DNA from 4 places in the Neobacillus sp. GCM10027624 genome. Region 2 is predicted to be linked to each of the others. Evidence: riboswitches for the same ligand, from Rfam matches in the RefSeq annotation. Region 2 holds a riboswitch; each other region holds the start of a gene.
What was found. Region 2 has a riboswitch for S-adenosylmethionine ahead of ACFQZ9_RS30270 (methionine biosynthesis PLP-dependent protein). Riboswitches for the same ligand answer to the same signal wherever they lie in the genome.
Positions count from the first base shown of each region.

Region 1: linked by a shared signal. The riboswitch ahead of metK (methionine adenosyltransferase) and the one ahead of ACFQZ9_RS30270 (methionine biosynthesis PLP-dependent protein) in region 2 are both predicted to bind S-adenosylmethionine.
Region 3: linked by a shared signal. The riboswitch ahead of ACFQZ9_RS20930 (YezD family protein) and the one ahead of ACFQZ9_RS30270 (methionine biosynthesis PLP-dependent protein) in region 2 are both predicted to bind S-adenosylmethionine.
Region 4: linked by a shared signal. The riboswitch ahead of mtnK (S-methyl-5-thioribose kinase) and the one ahead of ACFQZ9_RS30270 (methionine biosynthesis PLP-dependent protein) in region 2 are both predicted to bind S-adenosylmethionine.

Region 1 covers NZ_JBHTHD010000011.1:46,396-50,397, reverse strand. The annotation lists gene asnB (asparagine synthetase B family protein) at 1-1,110, opposite strand, end outside; gene metK (methionine adenosyltransferase) at 1,259-2,458, opposite strand; SAM riboswitch class I at 2,700-2,856, opposite strand; gene pckA (phosphoenolpyruvate carboxykinase (ATP)) at 3,131-4,002, shown strand, end outside.
Region 2 covers NZ_JBHTHD010000033.1:142,501-146,502, forward strand. The annotation lists gene ACFQZ9_RS30265 (asparagine synthase-related protein) at 1-1,623, opposite strand, end outside; SAM riboswitch class I at 2,012-2,130, shown strand; gene ACFQZ9_RS30270 (methionine biosynthesis PLP-dependent protein) at 2,215-3,336, shown strand; gene metC (cystathionine beta-lyase) at 3,326-4,002, shown strand, end outside.
Region 3 covers NZ_JBHTHD010000012.1:19,305-23,306, forward strand. The annotation lists gene cysI (assimilatory sulfite reductase (NADPH) hemoprotein subunit) at 1-1,470, shown strand, start outside; SAM riboswitch class I at 1,595-1,697, shown strand; gene ACFQZ9_RS20930 (YezD family protein) at 1,787-1,918, shown strand; gene ACFQZ9_RS20935 (phosphoadenylyl-sulfate reductase) at 2,032-2,748, shown strand; gene cysP (inorganic phosphate transporter) at 2,785-3,855, shown strand; gene sat (sulfate adenylyltransferase) at 3,882-4,002, shown strand, end outside.
Region 4 covers NZ_JBHTHD010000003.1:117,685-121,686, reverse strand. The annotation lists gene ACFQZ9_RS05530 (pyridoxal phosphate-dependent aminotransferase) at 1-985, opposite strand, end outside; SAM riboswitch class I at 1,198-1,349, shown strand; gene mtnK (S-methyl-5-thioribose kinase) at 1,448-2,635, shown strand; gene ACFQZ9_RS05520 (PAS domain-containing sensor histidine kinase) at 2,662-3,840, opposite strand; gene ACFQZ9_RS05515 (thiamine pyrophosphate-dependent enzyme) at 3,987-4,002, opposite strand, start outside.

The sequences.
Region 1 (4,002 bases), on a different contig from region 2:
ACCAAAAAGCTCATCCGCTCCTTCACCGGAGAGAACCACCGTCACATGCTTGCGCGCTTCACGAGCAACGAAATACAGAGGAACACAGGCCGGGTCGGCAAGAGGGTCGTCCATATGCCACATAATTTTGGGGAGTTCAGCCATGTATTCCTCAGGTGGAATCACATAACTGATATTTTCAACCCCAAGTTTATCTGCCGTTTCCTTGGCAACATCAATTTCACTGAATCCATTTCGTTCAAACCCAACTGAAAACGTCTTAATTGCCGGGTGAAATTCCCTTGCTAATGAGACAATAATAGACGAATCAATCCCTCCTGATAGAAAGGAACCGACTGGAACATCACTGCGCATATGAATTTTTACCGATTCAGTTAGTACATCCTTAATTTCTTTTATCAGATCCGACTCCGATCGGGTAATAGGATGAAACTTCGCTTTCCAGTACCTTTTTATTTCCATCGGATTTCCAATTCTTTTTGTGAAAAAATGTCCAGGCTCTAATTTTTTAATTCCTTCCGATAAGGTTTCCGGTTCTGGGACAAATTGATAGGTAAAATAGTGCTGCAAGGCATTATAGTTCAGAACCTCATTTTTACATGCAAGCAAAATACTCTTTTTCTCGGAAGCAAAGAAGGTTCTTCCATTCTCTTCAAAATAGAAAAATGGCTTAATGCCAAAGGGATCCCGTGCTCCAAAAATCCGCTGTTCCTGTTTGTCCCAAATAATAAAGGCAAACATACCACGAAGTTTTTCAACAGCTTGCTCTTTTAAATGACTGTAAAGAGCAACAATGACCTCCGTGTCAGAACTTGTGGCAAATTCCATTCCTTCCAATAAAAGCTCTTCACGTAATTCAACATAGTTATATACTTCACCATTAAAAATAATCCAATAACGTTCATTTTCAAATGTTAATGGCTGGTGCCCACTCTCAATATCAATGATACTTAAGCGGCGAAACCCAAATTGAACATATTCATCATGATAAAACCCATCATCGTCGGGTCCACGATGGGTAATGATATCATTCATCGTTTTAAATTGCTGTTTTTGTTCGTCCCGATAAACCTTTGGCTGATCATGGACACAGCCAATAAATCCGCACATCGTATCTCACCTGCTTCAATTAAAAAATAGATATTATCCAGTTTTCACCTGTTTAGGGTGACTTAAACATCCTATTCTTCTAACCGTTTATGTATGTGACGAAAAAAAAGAGAGTTACACTGTTATGTAACTCTCTTACTGGAAATGCTTATTGATTTGCTTGTTCGCGAAGGGCGTCAGCTTTGTCTGTACGCTCCCAAGGAAGATCAACATCTGTACGTCCGAAATGTCCGTAAGCTGCTGTTTGTTTGTAAATTGGGCGGCGAAGGTCAAGCATATTGATAATGCCTGCAGGGCGAAGGTCAAAGTTTTTACTTACTAATTCAACCAAAATCTCTTCGTTTACCTTACCTGTACCAAATGTATCTACGGAAATGGACACCGGTCTTGCTACACCAATAGCATAAGCAAGCTGTACTTCACATTTTTCAGCAAGTCCTGCAGCAACAATATTTTTTGCTACATAACGTGCTGCATAGGCAGCAGAACGGTCAACCTTTGTAGGATCCTTACCGGAGAATGCACCACCGCCATGACGAGCATAGCCACCGTAAGTATCAACAATAATTTTACGACCAGTTAGACCTGCATCTCCTTGAGGTCCGCCAATAACGAAACGGCCAGTAGGGTTAATGAAATATTTAGTATTTTCATCAATTAGTTCTTTTGGTACAACCGGATTAATTACATATTCCTTTAAATTACGCTGAATTTGCTCAAGAGCAATTTCAGGATGATGCTGAGTTGAAATAACAATCGTATCAATCCGAACTGGTTTATCATTTTCATCATATTCAACCGTTACTTGAGTTTTTCCATCTGGACGAAGGTATGGAAGAATCTCCTCTTTACGAACTTCAGTTAAACGGCGTGCTAGCTTATGAGCAAGTGAAATTGGAAGCGGCATAAGTTCTTTTGTCTCATTACAAGCAAATCCAAACATTAAGCCTTGGTCTCCTGCGCCAATTGCTTCAATTTGTTCATCAGACATTTGACCTTCACGTGCTTCAAGTGCCTGATCAACCCCCATTGCAATGTCAGGTGATTGTTCATCAATTGAGGTTAATACCGCACAGGTTTCGGAGTCGAAGCCATATTTTGCACGGTTATAACCAATCCCTTTAATGGTTTCACGAACGATTTTTGGAATGTCCACATAAGTAGAAGTGGTGATTTCACCGGCAACAAGGACTAATCCTGTTGTAACTGAAGTTTCAGCTGCAACACGTGCATTAGCATCCTTTGCTAAAATGGCATCTAAAATGGAATCAGAAATTTGGTCACAGATTTTATCAGGATGACCTTCGGTTACTGATTCAGAAGTAAACAAACGGCGTTTTGTTGACAATCTGAATTCCTCCTAAATTTATTATATGAGGTTATCTGTGCTGGCTTTTAAACCTTTTCCATTTAACCTCGGGCTGATACGGTACTCATTCCCTTAGTAGTATGAAATAAATACGGGCTTTTTATGAGAAAAACAAGCCCTTTGTACATTTTCAAGGGTAGAAATAAAAGATTACTGCACCAAAACAAAAAACCTTTCCATTTGAGGAAAGGTCAAGAGCATACTGTTTCCGCGCCTTTCACTCTTATCGTTCAAGGTCTAGCCTTGCTTCAGGTTTAGCACCTTTGCTAAGAAAATGACCAGTTTAAAAAGGAATATCCTTTTGTCGACTGCTTTCCTGAAAATAGCAGGTTGCTGGGTTTCATTGGGCCTGTCCCTCCACCAGCTCGGGATAAGAGAGTATCCGTTCAATTTTAAATCTTAACCTACCATGTCGAAGAATGTCAATCAATTTTTTCAAAAATAAACCAACAATAATATCAGCGAAAAAATCATTTTTTGTAAAAAATAATATTAATGAACATTTTGCCTAAATAAACGCATTAATTTATGAATAATGTATAAAATGTTAGATATTTTTCGAATTAGTATAGACTAATAAATTAAATGTGTTATACTTTTTATCAAGATGCAGTCCCTGCTAAAAAAACTAAAAAGGAAGGTCCCATCCAAATGAATTCTCTTCATATCCCTAATGAATTAAATCAATTATTAGATGAAAAAAATGTTCAAATCCAACTATCCGTTCCACAATTGGTAGAGAAAGTATTAAGCCGTAATGAAGGAACTTTAACCTCATCAGGTGCTATCAGTGTAGCAACTGGTAAATATACTGGACGTTCTCCTCACGACAAATTTATTGTTGCTGAAGGATCTACAAAGGATAAAATTGATTGGGGAAACAATCAGCCTATTTCTGAAGAAGCATTCACAAACCTTTACAATAAAGTGCTTGACTATTTAAAAACAAAAGAAGAAATTTATGTTTTTAAAGGATTCGCCGGGGCAGATAAAAAATCCCGCCTGCCAATCCAAGTGGTTAATGAGTATGCATGGCATAACCTATTTGCCCATCAATTATTTATTCGTCCAAATGCAGAAGAGTTATTAACACACGAATCTGGCTTTAATGTCATTTCCGCACCAAATTTTAAAGCAAATCCGGCTGTTGATGGGACAAAATCCGAAACATTTATTATTATTTCTTTTGAACGCCGTACTGTCTTAATCGGTGGTACAGAATATGCGGGAGAAATGAAAAAGTCCATTTTCTCTGTCATGAATTATTTACTTCCTGAAAACAATATTCTTTCCATGCACTGTTCTGCCAATGTAGGCCAAGAAGGTGATGTCGCTTTATTCTTCGGTCTTTCTGGAACAGGTAAAACAACATTATCAGCAGATCCAAATCGCAAATTAATTGGTGATGATGAACATGGCTGGTCTTCTAATGGAGTTTTTAATATTGAAGGCGGCTGCTATGCTAAGACCATTAATCTTACTCGTGAGAAAGAACCGCAAATCTTTGATGCCATTCGTTTTGG
Region 2 (4,002 bases):
ATGAACAAATTGATCTTCCGGTAAAGAAAAACAATAATGCGTCACTCGAATATCATTTGTAGGATCGCGTTTCCAGAGCTTATAACGCAAAGATAGTTTAGCATTAAATGTACTACCAGAGTTCCAAGCAGCAATATCCTCGAAAACGGTCCTTCTTTGCTCAAAAATATTTTGAGTGGATAAGTTGCCTGTGTCATCAATTCCATACTCTTTTAATTTCGTAAAAACTGCCATCCTCTCGGCGAACTCTGAATTAATTAGAATCGGAAATTTTACTTCTTTCCCTTTTTGTACCATTTTATTAAGAAAAGGAAAGCCACTTCTAACAATATCAGGGAGCAAACGAAATCTGGCACCCCCAGTTTTCATACTATAAAGTTGTATCTCTTGAAATAGACGCAGCCATTTAAACCTTTTTAAAAGAATCGCATAAAAATCTAGAGCTGAGCCCCACGATATCGTCGAATTACCTTTATCACCATTTAAGAGAATTCCAACACCTTTTTCATGCGCCTTCTCAAATATCCCCCTTAACCAGAAGGAGTTCTCTGCAAATTTGTATGGCATTTCCATCACTTCAAGGTATTCATCGATTTCTGTATAAGAGCTTCTCCCCTCAAAATCATAATAATGATCTGAGATTCCTCCTACATATTCAACCGTTTTCTTTATAAACGGCCGTTCATCCGGCATTAATTGCTTATGTGTGAAATCGACAAAATCCTTTGGAGGGATATAACTAAAGGTATGTAATGTCTTATTTTCCTTTTGCAATTCTTTTGCAGCAAACCCTACAATTGCTCCAGAATCCAGTCCACCACTTAATTGAGACCCAATTTCACGAAACGTTCGTAACCTGCAGTTAACTGCTTTTTGAAAGACCTCTTGAAATGCCTCTACATATTCTTCATCTGACTTTAATTTTAATTTTTCCTTTGGGGTAAATGTTCCATATCTAATTAGATTAATTGCTCCTTCTACAATTGATACTGTGTGAAATGGAGGTATTTGTTCTATATTTTTAAAAGGAGTCATATGAGCATCGACCGTATCAAACATTCCAGCAATGGCTAAAAATTCGGCAAAATAATTTTCATTTAACTTTTTCTCAATATAGGGCAAAGACATTAAAGGTTCGATCGTTGTGCAGAAGGTGAAACGTGAATGATTCCTAAAATAGTAAAGTGTCCTATATCCCGAAGGGTCCCTAGCCCCAAATATTTTTTGTTCCCTCTCATCCCAAAGAACAAAAGCAAAATCCCCAACCAAATACTTCGGTGAATCCTCTCCCCACTTATCATAAGAAAGCAGAATAAGTTCACTATCAGTTATGGCTTTTTGTTTTGATTTTTTGATCTGCAGTTTTTCAAATAATTCTTCCCGGTTATCGATAATCGCATCAGCCGTAATCGCCAGCTTTCTTTCCTCATCATAATATGGAAGCTTCTCGCCAATCGATTCCGGTGTAATCCACTGTGCATGGCAGCCAAGAAAGACTTTGTCACTATGCCAGATTTGAACATCATCGGCTGGATATTTTTCTAATTCTTTCATCATTCTCCTGCCATGTTCAAGATTAATAGGTTCATCGTTAAAGTGAAAAATACCAGCAATAGCACTCATCATTTCCTCCTGCCAAACCTTAAATTAAAAATTTTATTTATATTCCTCAATATCGAAAACTCCGATATAATATATTCTCTAAATCGAACACCTAGAACATAGGAATCCATTGGGGTCTATATAACTAACACCCCCAAGTTTATTATTGTCAAAAACCATTCACATAGCGGATTAGACTATTTACTAGGCTAAATTATGTATTTCTTCAAGTTCTTTATTAAGAACAAATTTGTATCTTAAAATTACCATCTCTTATGTTTAGTGTCAACTACTTTCAAAAAATATTTTTAGAAAATTTAGTAGTTAAGGCCTACGAAACTTTTTAAAAAACAAATTGACACCATCAACAATTTGTAGTAAATTTTATAAATAATCCAAATAATTTAATTTCTTATCAAGAGAGGTAGAGGGAATGGCCCTAAGACACCTCAGCAACCTTCAATGGCTTCGTTCATTGAAAAGGTGCTAAGTCCTGCAAATTACCATTAATAATTTGCGAGATAAGAAGAATGACATATGTGAGCGTCTGACAAAGGTCTTCTTCTTAAAGAAGACCTTTTTTATTTTATTTAAAAAATTGGAGTGGTCATCATGTACAAAATTGAAACGAAACTTGCTCAAATTGGAAACCGCAGCGAAACCGTAACAGGAACCGTTAATCCACCGGTATATTTCTCTACCGCCTTCCGTCACGAAGGAATCGGCCAATCGACCGGATTTGACTATATCCGTACCGGAAACCCAACACGCCAGCTGCTTGAAAAAACAATTGCCGATTTAGAAGGCGGCGATCAAGGCTATGCCTGCAGCTCCGGAATGGCTGCCATCTTGACAATTCTTTCTTTATTCCAATCCGGTGACGAATGGATAGTCAGCGAAGACCTTTATGGCGGGACCTATCGCATATTGGAACAAGGTTATAAGAAATGGGGCTTAACTGCTCAATATGTAAATACCTGTTGTCCGAGTGAGATTGAAAGTAAGATTACCCCTAAAACAAAGGCCATCTTCCTTGAAACTCCGACAAACCCTCTTATGCAACAATCAGATATCGCCGCTGTTTCTGAAATTGCCAAGAAACACGGGATTTTGCTGATTGTCGATAATACATTTTACACCCCTCTCTTACAGCAGCCGATCCTGCTTGGGGCAGATATTGTGATTCACAGTGCGACCAAATATCTAGGCGGTCATAACGATGTGCTCGCAGGACTCGTTGTTGCAAAAGGACAAGAATTATGTGAAGCCCTTGCCTTCCATCACAATGGTGCCGGTGCCGTGTTGAGTCCATTTGATTCCTGGCTGTTAATGCGGGGAATGAAAACATTATCGCTCAGAATGAAGCAGCACGAGAAAAATGCGAAGCAACTTGTGGAATATCTCTCCAACCATGAAGATGTCAAGGATGTCCTTTACCCTGGGAAAGGTGGAATGCTTTCTTTCCGAGTAAAAGAAGAATCATGGGTGAATCCATTCTTACAAGGACTATCTTTGATTACCTTTGCAGAAAGCCTTGGCGGTACGGAAAGCTTCATTACTTATCCAGCAACACAAACACATGCAGATATTCCTGAGGAAGTTCGTTTTGCCGCAGGTGTCGATAACTGTTTACTTCGTTTCTCGGTTGGAACTGAAGATGCGGAAGATTTAATTAATGATTTAGAAAAGGCCTTTGCCAATATTCATGAAGGAGTGATCATCAATGGAAAATAAAGACATTTGTTTTGAAACCCTGCTTTTGCATAATCGTCATAAAATTGACCCGGCTACCGGTGCGGTAAGTGTACCTATTCAGCATGCTTCTACTTTTCACCAATATGATATCGACCAATTCGGGAAGTATGACTACAGCCGCAGTTTAAATCCAACTCGTGAAGCACTCGAAGATGTTATTGCTGAATTAGAAGGCGGAGTAAAAGGATTTGCTTTTTCCTCCGGTATGGCTGCGATTTCCACAGCTTTCCTTCTCCTTTCTGCCGGAGACCATATTGTCATCACAGAGGACGTATACGGTGGAACATTTCGGATGGTGACACAGGTCCTTACACGTTACAGAATTGAACATACCTTCGTTGATATGACGAACCTGAATGAGGTAAAGGCGGCAATCCAGCCAAATACAAAAGCTTTTTATGTAGAAACTCCTTCGAATCCGACTTTAAAGGTTACAGATATTAAAGCAGTAAGTGAATTAGCAAAGGAAATTGGAGCGTTAACATTTGTTGATAATACATTTTTAACACCAGCATTACAAAAACCATTGGAACTTGGTGCCGATGTTGTACTGCATAGTGCTACTAAGTTTTTATCAGGACACAGTGACGTTGTTGCAGGTCTTGCTGTAGTAAAGGATACAGAGCTTGCTCAAAAACTTGGATT
Region 3 (4,002 bases), on a different contig from region 2:
CCAGGTGGAGTAGTAACACCGGATCAATGGCTTGTTTTAGACGGACTTGCCGACAAGAATGCCAACGGAACGATCAAACTGACAACAAGACAATCCTTTCAATTCCATGGAATCTTAAAATGGAACATGAAAAACACGATCCAGGAAATTCATAAATCCCTGTTAACCACTCTTGCAGCATGCGGAGACGTGAACAGGAACGTAATGTGTAATCCGAATCCGTATCAATCCGAGATTCATGCGGAAGTGTATGAATGGGCTAAATATTTGAGTGATTATTTATTGCCGCGTACACGGGCTTATCATGAAATCTGGCTCGATGAAGAAAGAGTGGCCGGTACGCCGGAAGTGGAAGAAGAGGTTGAACCATTATATGGACTAACATATTTGCCTCGTAAGTTTAAAATCGGAATTGCCGTTCCACCTTCAAATGATATTGACGTCTTTTCGCAAGACCTAGGATTAATTGCGGTTGTTGAGGACGGAAAACTAGCTGGTTTTAACGTGGCAATCGGTGGTGGTATGGGCAGTACTCATGGTGACAAAGCGACCTATCCACAGGTAGCAAAAGTGATTGGTTTCGTGACACCGGATAAAATTGTCGAGCTAGCGGAAAAAACAATTACGATTCAGCGCGATTACGGTAACCGTTCTATCCGAAAAAATGCCCGCTTTAAATACACAGTGGACCGCCTTGGTTTAGAAACGGTTAAGGAAGAATTGGAAAACCGCCTTGGCTGGAAGCTGGATGAAGCAAAACACTACCATTTTGATCATAATGGCGACCGTTATGGATGGGTAGAAGGTGTTGGCGGCAATTGGCATTTCACCCTGTTTGTCCAAAATGGCCGGGTGGCAGACTTCCCTAATTACAAGTTAAAAACTGGCTTACAAGAAATCGCCAAAGTTCATACTGGAGATTTCCGTTTGACACCAAATCAAAACTTAGTGATTGCCAATGTATCCAGCCAGAATAAGAAAAAGATTTCCGAACTAATGGATCAATACGGATTAACTGATGGCCATAATCAATCAGCGCTTCGCCGTAACTCCATGGCATGTGTGGCTCTGCCAACCTGCGGCTTGGCAATGGCGGAAAGTGAGCGCTACTTACCGGGACTAATTGATAAAATCGAAGAGATTGTTGATGAAAACGGCCTTCGCGACGAAGAAATTACGCTTCGAATGACCGGCTGTCCGAATGGATGTGCCAGACCGGCACTTGCTGAAATAGCCTTAATCGGAAAAGCCGTCGGGAAATATAATTTGTATCTTGGTGCTGCTTTTGATGGAAGCCGTCTAAACAAAATGTACCGTGAAAACATTGGCGAAGCGGAAATTCTGAGCGAGCTTCGTATGCTTCTTTCCCGTTATGCGAAAGAGCGCCATGATGGGGAGCATTTTGGTGACTTTGTCATTCGTGCGGAAATTATCAAAGCGACAACGGACGGGACGAATTTCCACGATTGATTGAAACAGAATCAATTAAAATCGTAATCTTAAAAATTGCGAAACAGAATTTTAAGAATTTTTTAAACGGATTATTGACAAATCCTATAGGTATGGTAGGATATAAAATATAAATTAAATAAATCGCTTATCTAGAGCGGCTGAGGGACTGGCCCGTTGAAGCCCGGCAACCTACAAAAGAAAGGTGCCAATTCCTGCAAAATGGAATCCATTTTGAAAGATAAGGTGTTACACAGAAGTATGAACGCCTTTTCCAAATGGGGAGGGCGTTTTTTGAAAGGCGGCGAATCAGCTGAAACCATCTGAGTGGGAAGAAATTACTTCACATCTTGAGAAAATGCTTGAAACATTGAATTTCGGATCAATCACACTTGTTGTCCAGGATGGAAAAGTAGTGCAAATAGAGAAAAACGAAAAGGTTCGTCTACAAACCAATAAGAAACGCTGACTAGAAAAACTAGAGGCAGTCTTCACTTTAACCGGTGGCAGACTGCCTTTTTTAAAAAGAAAAAGGCGGAGCTAAGTGAAAAATTGTTTTTTAAAGGAAGGAGTTTTCCCAAGATGACAAAAGCTGTGACCTATGAAAACTGGAATCAGATCTCAGGCAACTTTCAAACAGAGGATGAAACAAAAGGGGCCCGTGCTGTCTTAGAGTGGGCTTACCAAAATTATTCCGAAGACAAAATCGTCTATGCCTCAAGCTTCGGTGCAGAAGCAATTGTATTAATTGACCTGATTCAGCAGGTAAAACCGGATGCCCATATTGTTTTTTTAGATACAGGCCTGCATTTTCCGGAAACCTATGATGTCATTGATAAAATTGAAGCCCGCTTTCCTTCTCTAAGAATAGAGCGGAAGCAGCCAGCCTTGAATCTAGATGAACAAAGAGAGCAGTATGGGTCGGCGCTATGGAAGAAAGACCCGAATCTTTGCTGCCAAATTAGAAAAGTGATTCCGTTAAGAGAGACCTTAACGACGAAAGAAGCTTGGATCTCGGGACTTCGCCGGGAACAATCTCCAACGCGCAAGGATACACAATTCCTTAATAAGGATGAAAAATTTGAAAATATTAAAATCTGCCCGCTCATTCACTGGACGTGGGATGAGGTTTGGGCGTACATCCGTGAAAAAGATCTTCCGTATAATCAATTGCATGATCAAAACTATCCAAGTATTGGATGTTTCCCTTGTACACAACCGGTTGCGGCAGATGGAGATTCCCGTGCAGGGAGATGGTCCGGAAGTGGGAAAACTGAGTGTGGTTTGCACACAAAGTAAGTTGAACTTTAATCCGGGAGAAGGGAGGTCATCCTGATGCTTACAATCATTGCCATTACCATCGGTTTATTTTTTGCAGTAAATATTGGAGCTAGCGGTGCAGCTGCCTCAATGGGAATTTCATACGGGGCAGGAGTAGTAAAAAAGCGGGTCGCACTATTTCTTTGCGCCATTGCCGTTTTTTTCGGTGCATGGCTAGGCGGCGGTGAAGTAGTAAAAACAATTGGCGGTGGAATTGTTCCTAGCAGCACTTTTACTGTTGCGATTGCGTTAATTGTTTTAGCATCAGCGGCGTTATCACTGTTTTTAGCCAATATATTTGGCATACCGCTTTCGACCAGTGAAGTTGCAGTTGGGGCAGTGGTTGGAGCCGGGGTGGTTTACCAATCCGTATTTGTCGGCAAGTTCATCTGGATTGCGATGTTCTGGCTGCTTACACCGTTTGCTGCCTTTGTGATTGCCATTCTCGCGGCAACCATTTTAAAAATAAAGTTTATCAAACGATTGATTGAAAAGCCGAAAGCAGGACCGTTTTTAGCGATTCTAGTTGTCTTTATGGGATTGTTTGAAGCTTTTTCAGCTGGAATGAACAATGTGGCGAATGCGGTAGGCCCGCTCGTAGCTGCAAAATTGATGTCCACTGGTGATGCCATTCTTTGGGGCGGCTTAGCTGTAGCGTTAGGAGCAATTCTTTTTGGACACCGCGTGCTTGAAACAAACGGGAAAAAAATTACGAAGCTTAAGCTCGAAGAGGGTTGTGTGATTTCAGGAACGGGAGCAAGCATTGTTACAATTGCCTCTTTATTCGGGATTCCAGTTCCGTTAACGCAAATCACGACGTCTTCGATTATTGGAATTGGTTTTGCCAAGCATGGGAAATCCGTTTTAAAAAAGGATATTGTCGTGCAGCTTTTAACAGTATGGATGGTTTCTCCGGTATTATCAATGGTGCTGTCCTATACGATTATTCAGTTATTGATTGAAAAAAATGGATACTCAATCGTTGCAATAGCAGGCGTAGTGATTTCCGTTTTAGGCGTGATGTTCTTAATGAAACGATCTGCATCACAAGGGGCAATTTCTCAAGCAAATATTTCAAAAAAATAAAACTAGTAAAGAAAGGTTGATTGTAGATGTCATTTGTATCAAAACCTCATGGAGGAAAACTAATTCAGGCATATGATCCCAATTATAATTTTTCAAATGTAGAAAAAGAAATCGAAATTGATGCAGTCGCTCTAAGTGATTTAGAAC
Region 4 (4,002 bases), on a different contig from region 2:
ACCAGGCAAAAAACGATCCTTTCGGTGCCGTTACCTCCCAGCCAATCGTTCTAAGTCCATCAATTAAAATATTCCTTCTACGTTCATACAGTTTGTTTTGCTCCCATACACAATCCTGCGGTCCCGTTAATGCTTCCGCAGCCGCTTCCTGTACGGCGCCAAACAGACTAACATATAAGTGATCCTGCAAAAGCTCAATTGATGAAATGATACTTTCATTTCCTACAGCAAACCCTACACGCCAGCCAGCCATATTATAAGTTTTAGACAATGTATAGATTTCGATTCCAACCTCTTTTGCTCCCTCTACCTGTAAAAAGCTTAAAGGTTTTTCCCCGTCAAAGCCAATTGCACCATAAGCAAAATCATGTACAACGCAAAGATTATGTTCGTTTGCTAGCTTAACGGTTTCAGAGAAAAACTCCTCTGTTGCGGTCGCTCCTGTAGGATTATTCGGATAGTTAAGAAACATTAATTTTGCATTTGTTAAAGCTTCTTGTGATAATTCCTCATAATCAGGTAAAAAATGATTTTTTTCCCTTAAGGGCATTGTAACCATTTTTGCCTGTGCAAGGGCTACCCCGGACCAATAATCCGGATATCCTGGGTCAGGAACTAGGATGGTATCGCCTGGATTTAATAGGCATAACGGTAATTCAACCAAACCTGCTTTTCCGCCAAATAAAATCGCAATTTCTTTGTCGGGGTTAACAGAAACACCATATTCCCTTTGATAAAATTCTGCTGCCGCCTGCTTCAAATATTGAAAACCCTGAAAAGGCGAATATTTATGATTTATCGGTTTCTCGGCGGCTTCTTTTAGCTTCTCAACAATATGTTTTGGGGTTGGTTGATCGGGGTTACCCTGACCTAAATTAATGACATCATGACCTGCTTTAATGTATTGCCCCACTTTTTTTACTAATGACGCAAAAAATTGTTTCGGTAGATTTTCTAATAGATTTGATGGTGGAAAAGTGTTCAAATGTTCTCACCTGCTTAAAAAGTAAATTATTATTGAAATTCTAGTCACAAATGATATTACTTTTATAACGGCTTGTAAAGTAAAAATTTTACTGCTTCCATTTTCGAAGATAGAAAACCTGAATATTATAAATAATTTTTTAAAAATATTGACACTATTATTATATTACTGTTATTATTTCAACATATTGAAAAAAATGAAAATTAGATTTTCTCTTATCACGAGCTGGCTGAGGGATTTGGCCCTTTGAAGCCCAGCAACCGACCGAAATTCCATTGTAAAATGGGGCGCAGCTGCGCCGGGAATCCTCCCACAAGGCACGGTGCTAATTCCAACAGAAAGATTACTTTCTGAGAGATAAGAGGTGCGAAGAACAAAAAACAATTGTCCTTTAGCCTCTTTCAAATGAGAAAGAGGCTTTTTTCGTTTGAAAAAGCCTCTAATAAACAGGAGGAATAAATCATGAGTATTTTAAATCTAGAAGCGTATCAGCCTTTAAAGGAAACCACCGCAATCCAGCTAGCATTAGAACTGAATATATTTGATGCAGAGTCACAACTAACCTGTAAGGAAATTGGGGATGGGAATTTAAACTTAGTTTTTCATCTCGTAGAGCAAAAAAGTAGTAAAAGTATTATTATTAAACAAGCTCTACCTTATGCGAAAGTTGTTGGAGAAAGCTGGCCGTTGACCGTTAAAAGAGCAAAAATCGAAGCCGACGCTTTAAAAATATTTGGTCATCTTGCACCAGCCTACGTTCCGGAAGTTTATTATACCAATGATATATTAGCCGTAACTGTGATGGAGGACCTTTCCCATCTTTCCATTGCAAGAACTGGATTTATCAATGGGGAAACCTATCCTTTAATTTCAAAGCATCTTGGTGAATATCTAGCGAAAACATTATTTTATACCTCCGATTATTCGTTAGGACCAGCGGTAAAAAAGGAGCAAGTACAAAATTTTATTAATCCGGAACTATGCAATATAACAGAAGACCTTATTTTTACGGATCCTTATTATGATGCTGAAACGAATGAATTTGAAGAGGGTTTGCGCGCTGATGTTGAATCCCTTTGGAAAGATGACGAGTTAATCTTTCATGTTTCCGTGTTGAAAAAAAGTTTTTTAACAGAAGCAGAAAATCTACTTCATGGTGATTTGCACACGGGAAGTATGTTCGCAAATAACTCCGAGACAAAAGTGATTGATCCCGAATTTGCTTATTATGGTCCTGCTGGATTTGATATAGGGCAGGTATTTGCAAATTTACTGTTCCAAGTCATTGTTAACAATGATAAACGCAATATCTTTATTAACCATGTCGAGACGGTCTGGAATGTTTTTCATAAAGAATTCAGCCGCCTTTGGGAAGTAGAAAATAAAGAGAAATTAGTAAATACCCAATTATTTTTGAACCACGTTCTCTCAAAATACTTTGAGGATGCCCTTGGATTTGCAGGCTGTGAATTGATTAGAAGAACAATTGGCCTTGCCCATGTGGCCGATTTGGACCGTATTGAAGATGAAAATGTCAGATTAACCGCAAAAAGAAAATCATTGGAATTAGGGACATTACTCATTAAACAGCGGAAGGAAATAAAAGAGCTGACTCAATTTATCACTGTTGTAAAAGAAACGATTAAATAGCAAAAGCAATCCGCCCGGATTGCTTTTCATTTTGAATTTCCTAAGAGTGGAAGGATAATGGTAAAAGTGCTTCCCTTCCCTATTTCACTTTCTATTTGAATGGTTCCCTGATGTTCTTCAATAATCCGGTAACTTACCATTAAACCTAGTCCGGTCCCCCGTTCCTTAGTCGTATAAAAAGGTTCACCTAGTTTTTTTATTTTTTCTTCCGGAATTCCCGCCCCTTCATCGCAAATCGAAATCCGAATTTGGTTATTTTCTGTTTGGTTGATTTTAATTAAGATATTACCGCCATCCGGCATTACTTCTATAGCATTTTTGATAATATTGATAAAAACCTTTTTTAATTGATTCGGTTCACAAAAAATAAGCGGAAGGTTGTTTTCATAACTCGTAATAAATTGTACATTATGCAAGACTGCTTGAGCGTTCAGAAGGTCAACCGTTTCCTTCATTATTTGTTTAATATCTTTTTCCTGAAACCGTTTTGCCTGTGGCTTTGCTAAAATCAAAAACTCATTAATGATTGAATCGATACGCTGTAATTCTGATGTTATAACTTGATAATACATTTCATGTTCTGATTTAATACTGCCTTCAAGTAATTGAATAAAGCCCTTTAAGGCCGTCATTGGATTACGAATTTCATGCGCAATCCCGGCAGCAAGCTCTCCTATTACGTTTAACGTATCGGATTTACGAAGCTGCTCCTGTATTTCCATCTTTTCGGTAATATCTTTAATTACCGTAAAGTTTAAGCCCTCAACAATCTCGTGTTTTGATGAATAATCAAAATATCTTTTTTGGCCTTCTTCTGATTCAATAATAATCGTCGAAGAATGCTTCCCCATATCCATTACTTGTTCAACATGTTTGATGATTTCTTGTTTGAAATTAGTATCACTGAATAATCTAAAAAGATCCTTGCCAATCAAAAGGTCTTTAGAAAGACCAAATATGTCTTCTGCACTGCTATTAAGATCGACAATCTGAAATTGATCATTCCATAAAAGAAGCCCGTCAATCGAATCCTCAAAAATCCTTCTAAACTTCCGTTCACTTTTTTTTAGTTTCCTTAATTCTTCAAGAAATGGATACTTAGGGTTATTTCTATTCCCAACGTGGGTATTCCTATTTTCTTCTATATGTATATTACCTGCTTCATTTATAGGTAAAGCGTTATTTTTCTGAACTTGCTTTTCCACGTATCGCCACCCCACGACTTCCAATAATGTAGCTCCACTCATCATATTATAAGTTTATATATTCTACATTATAGAACAAAAATCCTCTATAGTACTCCTTTTCTACTATAAAAAGGCAAAACGCTAAGCGCTTTGCCTTTCTTCACTTATAACATAGGGTTT